Regions from separate parts of the Vreelandella lionensis genome, predicted to be linked through region 2. Evidence: predicted binding sites of a transcription regulator. Region 2 holds the regulator's gene; each other region holds the start of a gene.
What was found. The regulator PhoB, encoded in region 2, activates phosphate uptake and scavenging genes when phosphate is short. The targets are predictions, from matches to a motif close to TGTCATANNNNTGTCANA.
Positions count from the first base shown of each region.

Region 1: ACIGG6_RS10265 (CYTH domain-containing protein) is a predicted target of PhoB. The motif match lies at 2,166-2,183, and genes of this name have one in related genera.
Region 3: phnD (phosphate/phosphite/phosphonate ABC transporter substrate-binding protein) is a predicted target of PhoB. The motif match lies at 2,746-2,763, and genes of this name have one in related genera.

Region 1 is NZ_JBITWC010000014.1:30,981-35,152, reverse strand. Features, by position in the region: gene ACIGG6_RS10275 (L-threonylcarbamoyladenylate synthase) at 1-195, shown strand, start outside; gene ACIGG6_RS10270 (ion transporter) at 287-1,192, opposite strand; gene ACIGG6_RS10265 (CYTH domain-containing protein) at 1,235-2,134, opposite strand; gene ACIGG6_RS10260 (TIGR00153 family protein) at 2,271-2,951, shown strand; gene ACIGG6_RS10255 (inorganic phosphate transporter) at 2,961-4,172, shown strand, end outside.
Region 2 is NZ_JBITWC010000001.1:57,633-61,804, forward strand. Features, by position in the region: gene ACIGG6_RS00310 (hypothetical protein) at 1-176, opposite strand, end outside; gene phoR (phosphate regulon sensor histidine kinase PhoR) at 496-1,788, opposite strand; gene phoB (phosphate regulon transcriptional regulator PhoB) at 1,791-2,480, opposite strand; gene ubiA (4-hydroxybenzoate octaprenyltransferase) at 2,590-3,480, opposite strand; gene ACIGG6_RS00330 (chorismate--pyruvate lyase family protein) at 3,519-4,091, opposite strand.
Region 3 is NZ_JBITWC010000011.1:4,043-8,214, forward strand. Features, by position in the region: gene phnE (phosphonate ABC transporter, permease protein PhnE) at 1-802, opposite strand, end outside; gene ACIGG6_RS08470 (phosphonate ABC transporter ATP-binding protein) at 804-1,607, opposite strand; gene phnD (phosphate/phosphite/phosphonate ABC transporter substrate-binding protein) at 1,751-2,626, opposite strand; gene ACIGG6_RS08480 (sn-glycerol-3-phosphate import ATP-binding protein UgpC) at 2,836-3,891, opposite strand; gene ugpE (sn-glycerol-3-phosphate ABC transporter permease UgpE) at 3,894-4,172, opposite strand, start outside.

The DNA of each region.
Region 1 (4,172 bases), on a different contig from region 2:
ACGCTGATTCCGGTTGGCGAGGCGCTGCCGATGAGCGACCCCGAGGAGATTCGCGAGCGCTTTGGTGCCCATCTGGATTTGATTATTGATGGCGGTGCCTGCCACCTTGACCCAACCAGCGTGATTGACCTGCGTGAGCTGCCGCCGAAAATTGTGCGGGAAGGGCGCGGGGACATCACGCCATTTCAAGACTGATGCCGGAAAGGCTAGAAACGACGGGGGTGCCTAGCACCCCCGTGTTTTGAGTGCCTGTTTGAGCACTGGTAGATAGTGGCGGTGACAACCGCTACGACTCGCTAGGAGCCTCATCGCCATTGTCTCCCTCTTTCTTCTGCGCTTTCTTGCGTGGGTCTTCGCTATTTTCATCCAGCCAAGTGCCGCAGCGCAGGCAGTAGCGGGCACGCTTTTCGTGGCGGTCGTGGCCGCAGCCAGGGCAGGCTTCTTCTGAGTAGCGGTCTTCACGAATTGAGCGGATCACTTGGGCAGAAAACACCCCGGTGGGCACGGCAATAATCGAGTAGCCAATCAGCATCAGAATCACTGTGATGGCTTTGCCCAGCGAAGTGGCGGGCACAATATCCCCATACCCGACGGTGGTAATGCTCACGATGGCCCAATATATCGACATGGGGATGCTGGTAAAGCCCGACTCAGGGGACTCAATGGTGTACATCAGCGCGGCAAACAGCGTGACTACCATGAGAATGCTACTGAAAAATAGCAAAATCTGGCGCAGGCTACGTTTAAGCGCATCCAGCAGCAGCCTGCCTTCCCCCACAAACTCCATCAGTCGCAAAATGCGGAAGATGCGTAACACCCGCAAAATCCGCACCATCACCAGCGCATGCGCGCCAGGCACCAGCAGCACTAGCCAAGTGGGGATAATTGCAATCACATCCACTATGCCGTAAAAACTCTTTAAATAGACCCTTGGGCGTTCAAGGCAGTAGAGCCGTACCAGCAGTTCCAGGCTAAACAGCAGTGTAAAGGCCCATTCGATGTAGAAGAAAATATGCCCATAACGCTCGGCATAGATCTCAACGCTACCGAGCAAAATCACCGCAACGCTGAGCAGAATGGCGACGATTAGCGCAATATCAAACGCCTTCGCCCCCGGCGTATCGGATTCAAAAATAATATGGAACAGCCGGGCGCGGAATCCTTCGGCGCCGGGAGTAAGGGGAAAGCTCATCGCGTCATCCTGAGGTGGGCTTAATGAGTGGTTGAAACGTGTTTAGCGTAGCGCGGTTTCATAAGCGAAGCGACGAGCCAAATTTAACGCAGCCGCGCCGTAGGCGGTGGTGGGCATGCCTGCGCTATCTAATGCCTTAGGCAGCATCTCAGCATCTGCCCGTGCGGCGCTATCCAGCTGCGGGTGCTGGGCAAGCGTTGCCAATGCCTGCTGCGCGGCGATTAAGTGCGTCACGTCACCGCTATCGTGATAGGCGTCGAGTGCGACTGTCGCGCGGTGTAGCCACTCGGCCGGGTGCTGGGCATCAGGCAGCGGCCACTGCTGGCGGCCCAGCGCATTGCCCCGCGATGCCTTACTGCTGTCGGAGGGACGCAGTGGTACTTGGCTGGCCAGCTCGGCCGCCAGCGACCATAGCGCCTCAGGGTCGCCTGCTTTTAACTCTAGCTCCACTTCGCAAATCGGCGCGCGAGCCTTGCCACAAACGATCTCGCCCTCATCCAGCACCAGCTCAATCTTGCTGCCTTGCCAGGCAAGCTGCCAACTGCGGCGGGTGAAGTCTGTGCTTAGCGTCGGGCGCAGTGCCGCAATTTTGTCTGCTAACGCGTTTTGAAAGGGCGGCAGGGCGGCCAGGGCGGATTGATCTAAGCTGGGGTCAGGAACTTGCCACTCCCACTCCTGTCGGCTGGAGAGCCCGCCACCCCCTTGGCCGGCGGTTTTTACCGTCTGCAATACTTGGCTATCCAGCTGGCGCAGGCGCACCGCTATTCGTGCGGCGGCTAAATCTCCCGCCGGGGTATCGAAGTAGGTGTTGGCCAGCTGCTGCTGAACGGGGGGAGTGCTGGCGAGCACCGGATGGTGTAACAGCGCGTCGATCTGGGTGGGCGGCAGTGCCAGTTTTAGCTCTACCTCGGTCGGTGCTGGCATACTGGTTGAGTTTTTCATGACAATCGCCACCTCACTATTGTGACATTTTGGTTAATTTTTGATGACATTATGAACTTTTCATGACGGCGGCGGACGCACTCTTTATACTGGCGCCCGCCATTTCCAGGCTCCCCGAAAACAGGCTAAAGGCTATATGGTAACCTCCAACCCTTTTTCCGCGATGTTTGGCCGCTCGCCATTCCAGCCGCTGCTGGCCCACATCGTCAAGGCCAATGAATGTGCCGACCAACTGCTGCCGTTCTTCGAGGCAACACTTGTCGGTGATTGGGACACGGCGGCTGAGCTGCGCGAGAACGTCACGCGCTTAGAGCACGACGCCGACACCCTGAAAACAGAACTGCGGCTGAACCTGCCTAACACCATGTTCCTGCCGGTATCGCGTTCTGACCTGCTCGATTTGATCAGTGTTCAGGACAAGATTGCCAACAAAGTGCGCGACATTACCGGCATTATGCTGGGCCGTAAAATGCGCGTACCCAATGAGCTGGCCGAACCGATGCGCGACTACATGCGCACCAGTGTGGCCTGTGTGGCCCAAGCTCGCCAAGCGCTTGAAGAATTGAAAGACCTGCTGGAATCCGGTTTTGGTCGCAACGTTTCCGATGTCATGCAAAACATGATCCGCGAACTGCACACCCTTGAGCACCAGGCCGATAGCCAGCAGGTGGCGATTCGTCGTCAGCTGTTTGAGCTTGAGAGCCAGCTGCCGCCGGTGGATGTGATCTTCCTCTACAAGATCATCGAGTGGGTTGGCGAAGTCTCTGATCGCGCTGAACGCGTGGGCAGTCGCCTGCAGATTTTGACCGCACGCTAAGGGATACTCATGCAGATTATTGCCCAGCACGGTGACATTTTTATCATTCTGGCCTGTTTATTTGGTTTCTTTATGGCATGGGGCGTTGGCGCAAACGATGTCGCTAACGCCATGGGAACCTCGGTGGGGTCGAAAGCGATTACCATCAAGCAGGCGATCCTTATTGCCGTTGTCTTTGAGTTTTTAGGCGCATGGCTGGCCGGTGGCGAAGTTACCAACACCATTCGTAAAGGCATCATCGACCCGGAGTTGCTGCAGGAAGACCCGCAACTGCTGGTGTACGGCATGTTAGCGGCGCTGCTGGCAGCGGGAACCTGGCTGCTAGTGGCCTCCATGAAAGGCTGGCCCGTTTCCACCACGCACTCCATTGTGGGCGCGATTGTGGGCTTCGCGGTGGCAGGCCTGGGGGCTTCTACCGTGGATTGGGGAGCGGTTACCAAGATTGCGGCAAGCTGGGTCGTTTCACCACTGCTGGCCGGTACCATCGGCTTTGTGCTGTTCAAATCGGTCCACCACCTGATTTTTGAAAACGATAACCCGTTTACTGCCGCCAAGCGCTACGTGCCGGGCTATGTATTTTTGGTGGGCTTTATTGTTGCCATGGTCACGCTGACCAAAGGGCTCTCCCACGTGGGGCTCGACCTGACCTTTAACCAAAGCCTGCTGCTCTCCATCCTGCTCGGCTTGGTCATTATGGGCATTGGCATGCTGATGCAGCGCCGCATCAAATTTGAAAAGACCGCCAACGACCATTTTGGTTACGCCAACGTGGAGCGAGTGTTCGGCGTACTAATGATCTTCACCGCCTGTGCCATGGCCTTTGCCCACGGCTCTAATGATGTTGCCAATGCGGTTGGCCCGCTGGCAGCGGTGATCAGCGTGGTGCAAACTGGTGGCGAAATTGAGGGCTCGGCCCTTGTGCCCTGGTGGGTATTGGTACTAGGTGGCGGCGGTATCGTCGTTGGCTTGGTTACCTATGGCCATAAAGTCATCGCGACGGTCGGTACCGGCATTACTGAGCTGACGCCAAGCCGTGGTTTTGCGGCCACCCTGGCGGCGGCTACCACTGTAGTGCTGGCATCGGGTACTGGTCTGCCCATCTCGACCACTCACACCCTAGTGGGCGCGGTGCTGGGCGTCGGCTTGGCCCGTGGTATGGCGGCGCTTAACCTGCGTGTGATTGGCACCATTGCCATGTCGTGGCTGATTACGCTGCCTGCT
Region 2 (4,172 bases):
TTGTCATGATCAGACGGCATAGCTGAGTCGTTAGACTGAGCTTCGACCGGCTGCTCATCTGGAGAAATGTTGTCTGCCGGATCTGCAGGCTCTTGAGCAAATGTCAGTGGGCTTGCTACCAGACCAAACGCTACACCTAAAATACCAGCTTTCTTGAGTAGTTCCTTGGACATCATATTCCGCCTCCTCGATCGCTGTGAAATACCGCTATTTAAGGAAGAGTGACATCTTGTCTTACCAGTTCCTGCGGTAATCTTCCTTGACAAGTATATTGCAGCCGATATGCCAAAAACTCTTAATAGAAATAAAATCTATTTATATACAGACACTTATAAAAATAACCACTATGCCGATTAACCCTCTAGCACTGGCTTAAGTAGATGATTAGTTGGCTACATATGACACATGCGCGGTGTTTGACCATGCTTGCATGCCAATATGGCACATTTATACATAATTTATGCAAGCCAAGACGAAGAGTGGTATGACACCGTGTTAGCTGTTAACGACACGGGAGGGCGGGAAAACACAGCGGAACAACGCCCCCTCACCGGGTAACGACTCCACTTGAAGCTGTGCATCATGGCGCAGTAGAACGTGTTTAACAATGGCAAGGCCAAGACCAGTACCGCCAGTGGCCGTACTGCGCCCTTTATCAACGCGGTAGAAGCGCTCGGTAAGGCGCGGGATATGCACCGGATCAATCCCTTCACCATCATCATCCACTTCAATACAGGCGCGGCCATTGGGCATTGCGACCCAGCGGAGAGTGATCTGGCTGCCAGCAGGCGTATAGCGCACTGCGTTAAACGCTAGGTTTGAGATGGCGCTGCGTAGCTCTTGCTCGCTGCCCACCAGGCGCGCCTCGCACTCCAACGCCACCTGAACGCTATGCTGCTGGTTCGAGAGCGCCAGCGCATCCCGGCGAATGCTCTCAAGCATCGACCCAACCTCAAGCGGCTGATGATCTTCGCCGCCTCGGTCAATCTCCAGACGTGACAAAAGCAGTAGATCATTCACCAGGTTCTGCATACGCTTGGTCTGCTCTTCCATCTGACCAATGCCTTTACTCAGGCGCGGTGGCAGCATCTCTTTAAGATCGCCGTAGGTTTCCAGATAGCCGGAAAGCACGGTGAGTGGGGTGCGCAGCTCATGGGAGACGTTAGCGACGAAGTCGCGGCGCATCTGCTCTAGGCGATGCAAGCGGGTAATATCCCGCGCCATAACCAAGCGCTCGTCGTCGCCATACAGGGTGATTTGGTACTGCAGAATGCGACGCTCATCAATGGGCGAGGTGAGCGTGAGCGGCTCGCTGTACTCACGGGCATTAAAGTAGCTGATGAAACGCGGGTCGCGCAGCAGATTAGTAATGTGCTGACCGCGGTCATGGGCGGTCTGCAGGCCTAGCATGTCGGTGGCGGCACTGTTCCACCACTCTAAATCACCGTGGCGATCCAGCATCACGACGCTATCACGCATCGCTTCCGAGGATTCTTGAATACGCGCGAGGGTTGCTCGCAGCCGGCTTTGCGTAATGCGCTGGCTTTTTTGGTAACGGTAAAGGCGATCGAATAACTCGCCCCACATGCCAGTTGCCGCAGGAGGCTCATCGTGCGGGTTGAGCGTTAGCCACTTGAACAGCGCCCTAAGCTGGCGGAGTTGATACACCAAACAGAGCGTTAGACCCGCAGCTAACCCGAAACCGGGGTAACCCAGCAGCCATCCCAGGCACATCCCCAGGAAAGCCAGCCAGATAATTCGCCACAGTTCACGGCTCCACAGACGCACGATTACACCCGAGCAGAGAAACGATACCCAGTGCCCCGCACTGTTTGAATCAGATTCTGATGCGCTTCACCTAGCGCTTTGCGCAACCGGCGAATATGCACATCCACCGTGCGCTCTTCTACATACACATTGCCGCCCCACACCTGATCAAGCAGCTGGCTACGGGTATAGGCGCGCTCTTGGTGAGTCATAAAGAATTGCAGTAAGCGGTACTCGGTAGGGCCCATCTCCAGCGCTTTGCCATGGGCGCTGACGCGATGGCTCACTGGGTCCAGCAGCAATCCATTGATTTCGATGGGGTCTTCCACACCGCGCGGGGTCGCCCGGCGCAGCACGGCTTTAAGACGTGCCACCAACTCGCGGGGGGAAAACGGCTTGGTGATGTAGTCATCCGCACCCGCCTCCAGGCCCTGAATTTTATTATCCTCTTCGCCTTTGGCGGTCAGCATAATAATGGGCAGCTCAGCGGTGGCCTCTTCGCGCTTGAGACGACGGGCCAGCTCGATGCCGCTGGTGCCCGGCATCATCCAGTCCAGCAGCAGCAGGTCGGGCTGGTGGTCAACCACCATCGCATGGGCATCCTGGGCGTTGTCCGCTTCAAGCACGCGATAGTCAGCCATTTCCAGCGCCACAGCGATCATCTCGCGAATGGGCGCCTCGTCATCGACAATCAGTACGGTCTTGGCGGTCATCCAGGGCCTCACGGTGTTCTATGAAAACTCGTTTATACAAAACAGTTCAATGACATGTCTGTGACGATGACACCATGACTTAATGACAATTCTATGACACCCAGCATAATTAGCCAGCTGCAGGCCACCAGCTCAGAACAATTCCGGCAAACACCAAGAGCCCTGACCAGTGGTTATTCAGAAACGCCTGGAAGCAGCGGTCGCGGTCACAGTGAAAAATTAATCGCTGCTGATGAGCAAACGTCGCTGCCATGCCCGCCAGACCCAGCCAGAAAAAACCGCCTAACCCAACCCGCAACCCCACCCAGGTAAGCAACGCCAGCGTAGCAAGCTGCAGCAGGCCAATGATGAAACGGTCGGCGCTGCCAAACAGCACCGCGGTGGATTTAATGCCGATTTTCAGATCATCGTCACGATCCACCATGGCGTATTGGGTATCGTAAGCCACCGTCCACAGCAGGTTAGCGCTAAATAGCAGCCAGCCTTCCAGCGGCACATGCCCCAGTACCGCGCCAAACGCCATCGGGATCGCCCAGGAGAAAGCCGCCCCGAGCACCACCTGGGGAAAGTGTGTGTAGCGTTTCATAAACGGATAAATAAATGCCAGCAGCACACCCCCAAGCGAGAGCAGCACGGTAAACCAGTTGGTCAGCAGCACTAAAATAAAGGCGGCGGCCACCAGTGCCACAAATAGCAGCTGCGCTTCGGTTTCGCTGATCCGACCGGTGGCCAGTGGCCGCTGCTTGGTACGCTTAACATGGCCATCGAAGTGGCGGTCGGCGTAGTCGTTCACCACGCAGCCTGCGGCGCGCATCACATATACCCCGGCAATAAAAATCAGCAGTACATCGCGGCCCGGCACGCCCTCTGACGCGACCCACAGCGCCCACAGCGTTGGCCACATCAGCAGCCAAGTGCCAATGGGCCGGTCCAAGCGCATTAACTGTAAGAAATCTGCCAAACGGGCCCACCCGGTCGGGCGCAACAGAGAACGGTCCATGCTCATGCTTACCTCGTCAAAAAAGCTGCTGCGTTAGCCTAGCGCGACGGAAGGCCCAGCGCATCCGCCATGGTAGATAAAAAATACTCCTGAACCAGTAACGAAAGCCCACCATGTTCAAAGACAGAGCGCCGCCCCCATAAGCTATTGGCCGATAGCCCCGGCTGCTGGTGGGTAAAACGTGGCGGTGTCGCCGTGGCTTCCAGCGGCCCGCGAACCAAGTCGGGCTGCTGAAATAGCCAGCTGCCTAACGAGCGCTCGCCCAACTTCCCCAAACCTTTTCCCTGTAGCTGGTGAAGCGGGGCCACCGAACGCGCTACCACCCACGGCGTTTCATCAACACACAGCGCCACCTCGCGCAGCCACGCGTAGCGGCGAGGCGCGATGCCTAGGGCCAAGGCTTCATCGCGCTGGGGCAGGCCAATGGTTTGGCGCAGCAAGCGCACCCGAAACGTTCCCGGCTCGCCTGCTGCCATGAGGCGCGCGGTTAAGGAATCCGTGGACGCTATCCACTGCCACCAAGGCGCACTCATGGCTGGCTGAGCGGCTGCCACGGGCAGCCACTGAGGGAAGAGCGAAAACGCAGGAGTGGATAACACAGGGGCGGTCACCTAAGCCTCCAAGGCGGTCAATTCAGAGCGGGCTAGTGTAACATGGTGGCTTTACAGGCTTTTGTTCCTCCGACGTTTGGT
Region 3 (4,172 bases), on a different contig from region 2:
AGATAACGCGCTTGCGGATTTGCGACGAGAGCTGTTCAAAACCAATAACCACGACCAGAATCACCAAAATAATGGTGAGGGCGCGGTCGTAGTTAAATAGCCGCATGGCGGCAGCGAGCTCAACGCCAATGCCGCCTGCGCCTACCAGCCCTAGCGTGACCGCTGAACGCAGCGCTTTTTCGACGCTGTATAAGCTAGTGGCCGTCATCGATGCTAGGGTTTCTGGCAAAATCGCACCCCCAATCACGGATAGCCTGCCGGCCCCGGTAGCGGTTAGCGCATCGGAGGGGCCAGGGTGGACTTCCTCAATCCGCTCTGAGAAAAAACGCGCTGCAAAACCAATCGTATCCATCACGATGGCTAGTACGCCCGCCATTGGGCCTAACCCGACCGCCACGACAAAAATCAGCGCCCAGATAAGGTCTGGAATAGTGCGCATGGTGGCAATCATCAGCCGTGTAATGGAGCGCACCCACGGGGTGGGGGAGGTATTGCGCGCCGCCAGCAGTGCAAACGGTACGCTGAGAATAACGCCCAGCGTTACGCCGACAATGGCAATGTTGAGGGTTTCATACATCGACCATGCCAGTACGTCTAAATTGCTGAGATCCGGTGGGAAAGCCCGTCCTATAAAGTGACCTAGGTTCGTCGCCCCGCGTATCAAACGCTCGAGTGTGACATTGGTGGCCATCACGCCCTGAATAAACAGCGCTAAAAAGCCAAGGCTGATGCCCCAAACAAACAGCGAAGGGCGACGAAAACGAGGCGGTAGATCGGTGGTCGGCGGTGGGGTCGAAGGCATGTTATATCGCCCTTAGCGGTTGGCGGGTATTTGGTGAAAGGGATGTTTGGTCTACGCGGGTTTCGCCTTGATAAAGCTCGCGCATCGAGTTGAGTGAGACAGTTGAGCGGGGCGAATCAAGCACCACTGTGCCCGCCTTCATGACGACAATACGATCACCATACTGCTGCGCTAGCTCTAGCTGGTGCAGCGTACACAGCACGGTGAGGCCACGTTCGCTGACTACCTCTAGCAGCAGATCCATAATCTCGCGGCCTGCTTTTGGGTCCAGGCTAGCAATAGGCTCGTCCGCGATAATGATCTGGGCGTCCTGCATTAACGTTCTGGCAATGGCTACGCGCTGCTGCTGTCCTCCAGAGAGGTCGCGGCAGTTTGCCTGAGCTTTATGAGCTAAACCGACGCGCGCTAACGCCGACATGGCACGTTCACGAAGCGCTTGGCTGGCCAGACAGGAGAGCGTTGTTAGTAGGCCAAACCGCTGCTGGCCCAGAGCGCCATAGAGCACGTTTTGGAAAACGCTAACGTTTTGCACCAAGTTAAATTGCTGGAAAACGACGCCTACTTTTTGGCGCAACGTGCGTAACTGGGAGGGTGAAAGCTGTGAGAGCCGTTCATCAAAAATATGGATATCACCACAATCATAACGTGCCAAGCCATTGAGGCAGCGCATCAGTGTGGATTTACCGCAGCCGTTGGCACCCAACAGGATTACGCACTCCCCTTTGGGAATATCCAGCGTTAGCCCACGTAAGACGTGCAGCTGGCCGTAATATTTATGCACATCGTTGATCGCAATGGCATTCATACAAAAACCTCCTGCGCTTGCGCTAGGAGGGCGAGAGAGTTAACCAACATAGTGGGATTACCGTGGTTGTACACCATCTGTGCCTAGCCCTGCCTCTGCACATTCAAGTGCAGAGGCATTAGGCGGATAAGCGCGGGTAAGGGTTAAAGCGCGATACCGGCTGCTTCATAGGCTTGGCGCACTACATCGTAATCTTCATTGGTGCGGTCAAAGCCCAGCGAGGAGTCGCGGTTCAAAAACTTATCTTCGTTGCGGTCGGTAGCAATCAGCGCGTTCCACAGGGTGTCGCGGTTCTCTTCCAGGGTGCTGCGTAGCGCTGTTTTACAAGCGTCGTCTAGCGAGCCGCGCATCCCCACCGGGTCACCGGGTAAAACATCGCTGGTAGCAATCACACGGTATTCGCCGTCCGGGTCCATCGCCTGGATCTCTTCGATATCGCGGTTACCGCCACCCATGGCATCCACATCGCCGTTAACCAGCGCGGCGACACGGGCATCGCCCGCCATAATGATCTCAAGGTCGCGATCAATATCCAGGCCCGCATCAACCAGCATTTGGCTTGGGAAAATATGGCCGCTGGTGGAGCCCACGTCTTTCAAAGCGACGCGATGGCCTGCCAGGTCTTCCAGCGACTGAATATCGCTATCGGCGGGAACATAAAAGCTGCTGCCGTAGTGGGGGCGCTCAATCGCAAACAGAATTTCAATATCGCTTTCGCGGTCGAACAGGACGAACTCAGACGGCCCCGCAAACACAAGGTCCACGTCATCATACTGCAGCGCGGTGCCTGCTGCCGTGCGGTTGCTGAGGCTAAACATCTCAAGCGTGAGGCCGGTGGTCTCTTCAAACGCTTCAGCAAAGGGGCCAAACGCTTCTGCGAGCGGGCCCATGCCTTCAATGCCGGTATCGGCCATGCGAATAGGATTGGGGCATACGCTGCTTAAATCGTTATTAGCGTGGGCCGTAGACACAGTGAAGGTGGCGGCTGCCATCGCAAGAGCTAACAGTGTTTTCGTCATAGTGGGGTTCCCTGAAACTGTTTTTGCGTTGCCTTACTTACAGAAGAAGGCAGCGAGTTATGATCCGCTTCAGGTTGGCAGCTCTCTGTGACACTAAGGTGTAGTCAAGATGACGGTATGATCACGTGAAGATGACAGGCGGTTTGTGGCATAGCGGTACCGGCCGCGCCCTAGACGAGTAGCGTTGTTACCCGCCTAAGGCGCAGGGGCTAGTGTGCGGTACGTTTGCCAGTGGTGCTATTAAATGGGTGAAGCGCCTCTTCGGTCACGTACACCTGCAGCGTTTCACCTTCGCTGACCGGTGGCTGGCCTGCGGTACGCACCACCGTGGGTTGGTCGCTGCCTGCCAAGTTCAGGTAAAGATGGCTCTCTGCCCCGGCGGCTTCAAACAACATCAAGGTAGCGTTCAGCGTTATATAGGACGCGGCTGGCGGGGCGAGCTGCATATCGTCCGGGCGGATGCCGACGGTATCAGTCTCTTTCGGCAACTGACTCAGCACGCCCTGGGTATCCTGCTGCGCAAGGTAATCCAGCGGCAGCATGTTCATGGCGGGGGAGCCAATAAACTCCGCTACAAACATGGTGGCTGGGCGGGCGTAGATCTCCATCGGGGTGCCCACCTGCTCAATCTGACCGGCGTTAAGTACTACCAAGCGATCGCCAAGTGTCATGGCTTCCAACTGGTCGTGGGTCACGTAGAGGCTGGTGGTTTTTAACCGCCGCTGAAGCTGTTTGATCTCCACGCGCATCTGCACGCGCAGCTTGGCATCTAGGTTAGAGAGCGGTTCGTCAAACAGAAACGCGGCGGGCTCGCGCACTAACGCACGGCCCATCGCCACCCGCTGGCGCTGGCCGCCGGAGAGCTTGCGCGGTTTGCGCTCCAAAAAGTCCTCAATCTCCAGCATCTTGGCCGCCGTGCGCACCCGCTGGTCGATGTCGTCTTTCTTGAAGCCGCGATTCTTCAGGCCATACGCCAAGTTGTTATACACCGTCATATGCGGGTAGAGGGCGTAGTTTTGGAACACCATGGCGATATCCCGCTCGGCGGGCTCTAGCTGGTTCACTACACGCTCGCCGATTTTTAGGGTGCCCTCGGTGATGGTCTCTAGGCCTGCCACCATGCGCAGCAGGGTGGATTTACCGCAGCCGGAAGGCCCGACCAACACCACAAACTCGCCGTCCTGAATGTGTAAATCGACCCCTTTGACCGCCGCCACGTTGCCCGCGTAGGTTTTTTTCAGCCCTTCCAAGGTAATGCTGGCCATGGTTATTTCTCCGTCTCGGTCAGGCCTTTCACAAACAGGCGTTGCATAAACAGAATCACTAATACCGGTGGCAGAGCCGCCATCACCACGGCGGCCATAATAAGGTGCCACTGGGGGTTCTCTTCAGAGGTCATGCGCTGAATGCCCATCACAATGGTGTAGTAGTCCGGGTCGGTGGTGATCAGCAGCGGCCACAGATACTGGTTCCAGCCGTAAATAAACATGATCACGAACAGCGCGGCGATATTGGTGATGGAGAGCGGCATCAAAATGTCTTTGAA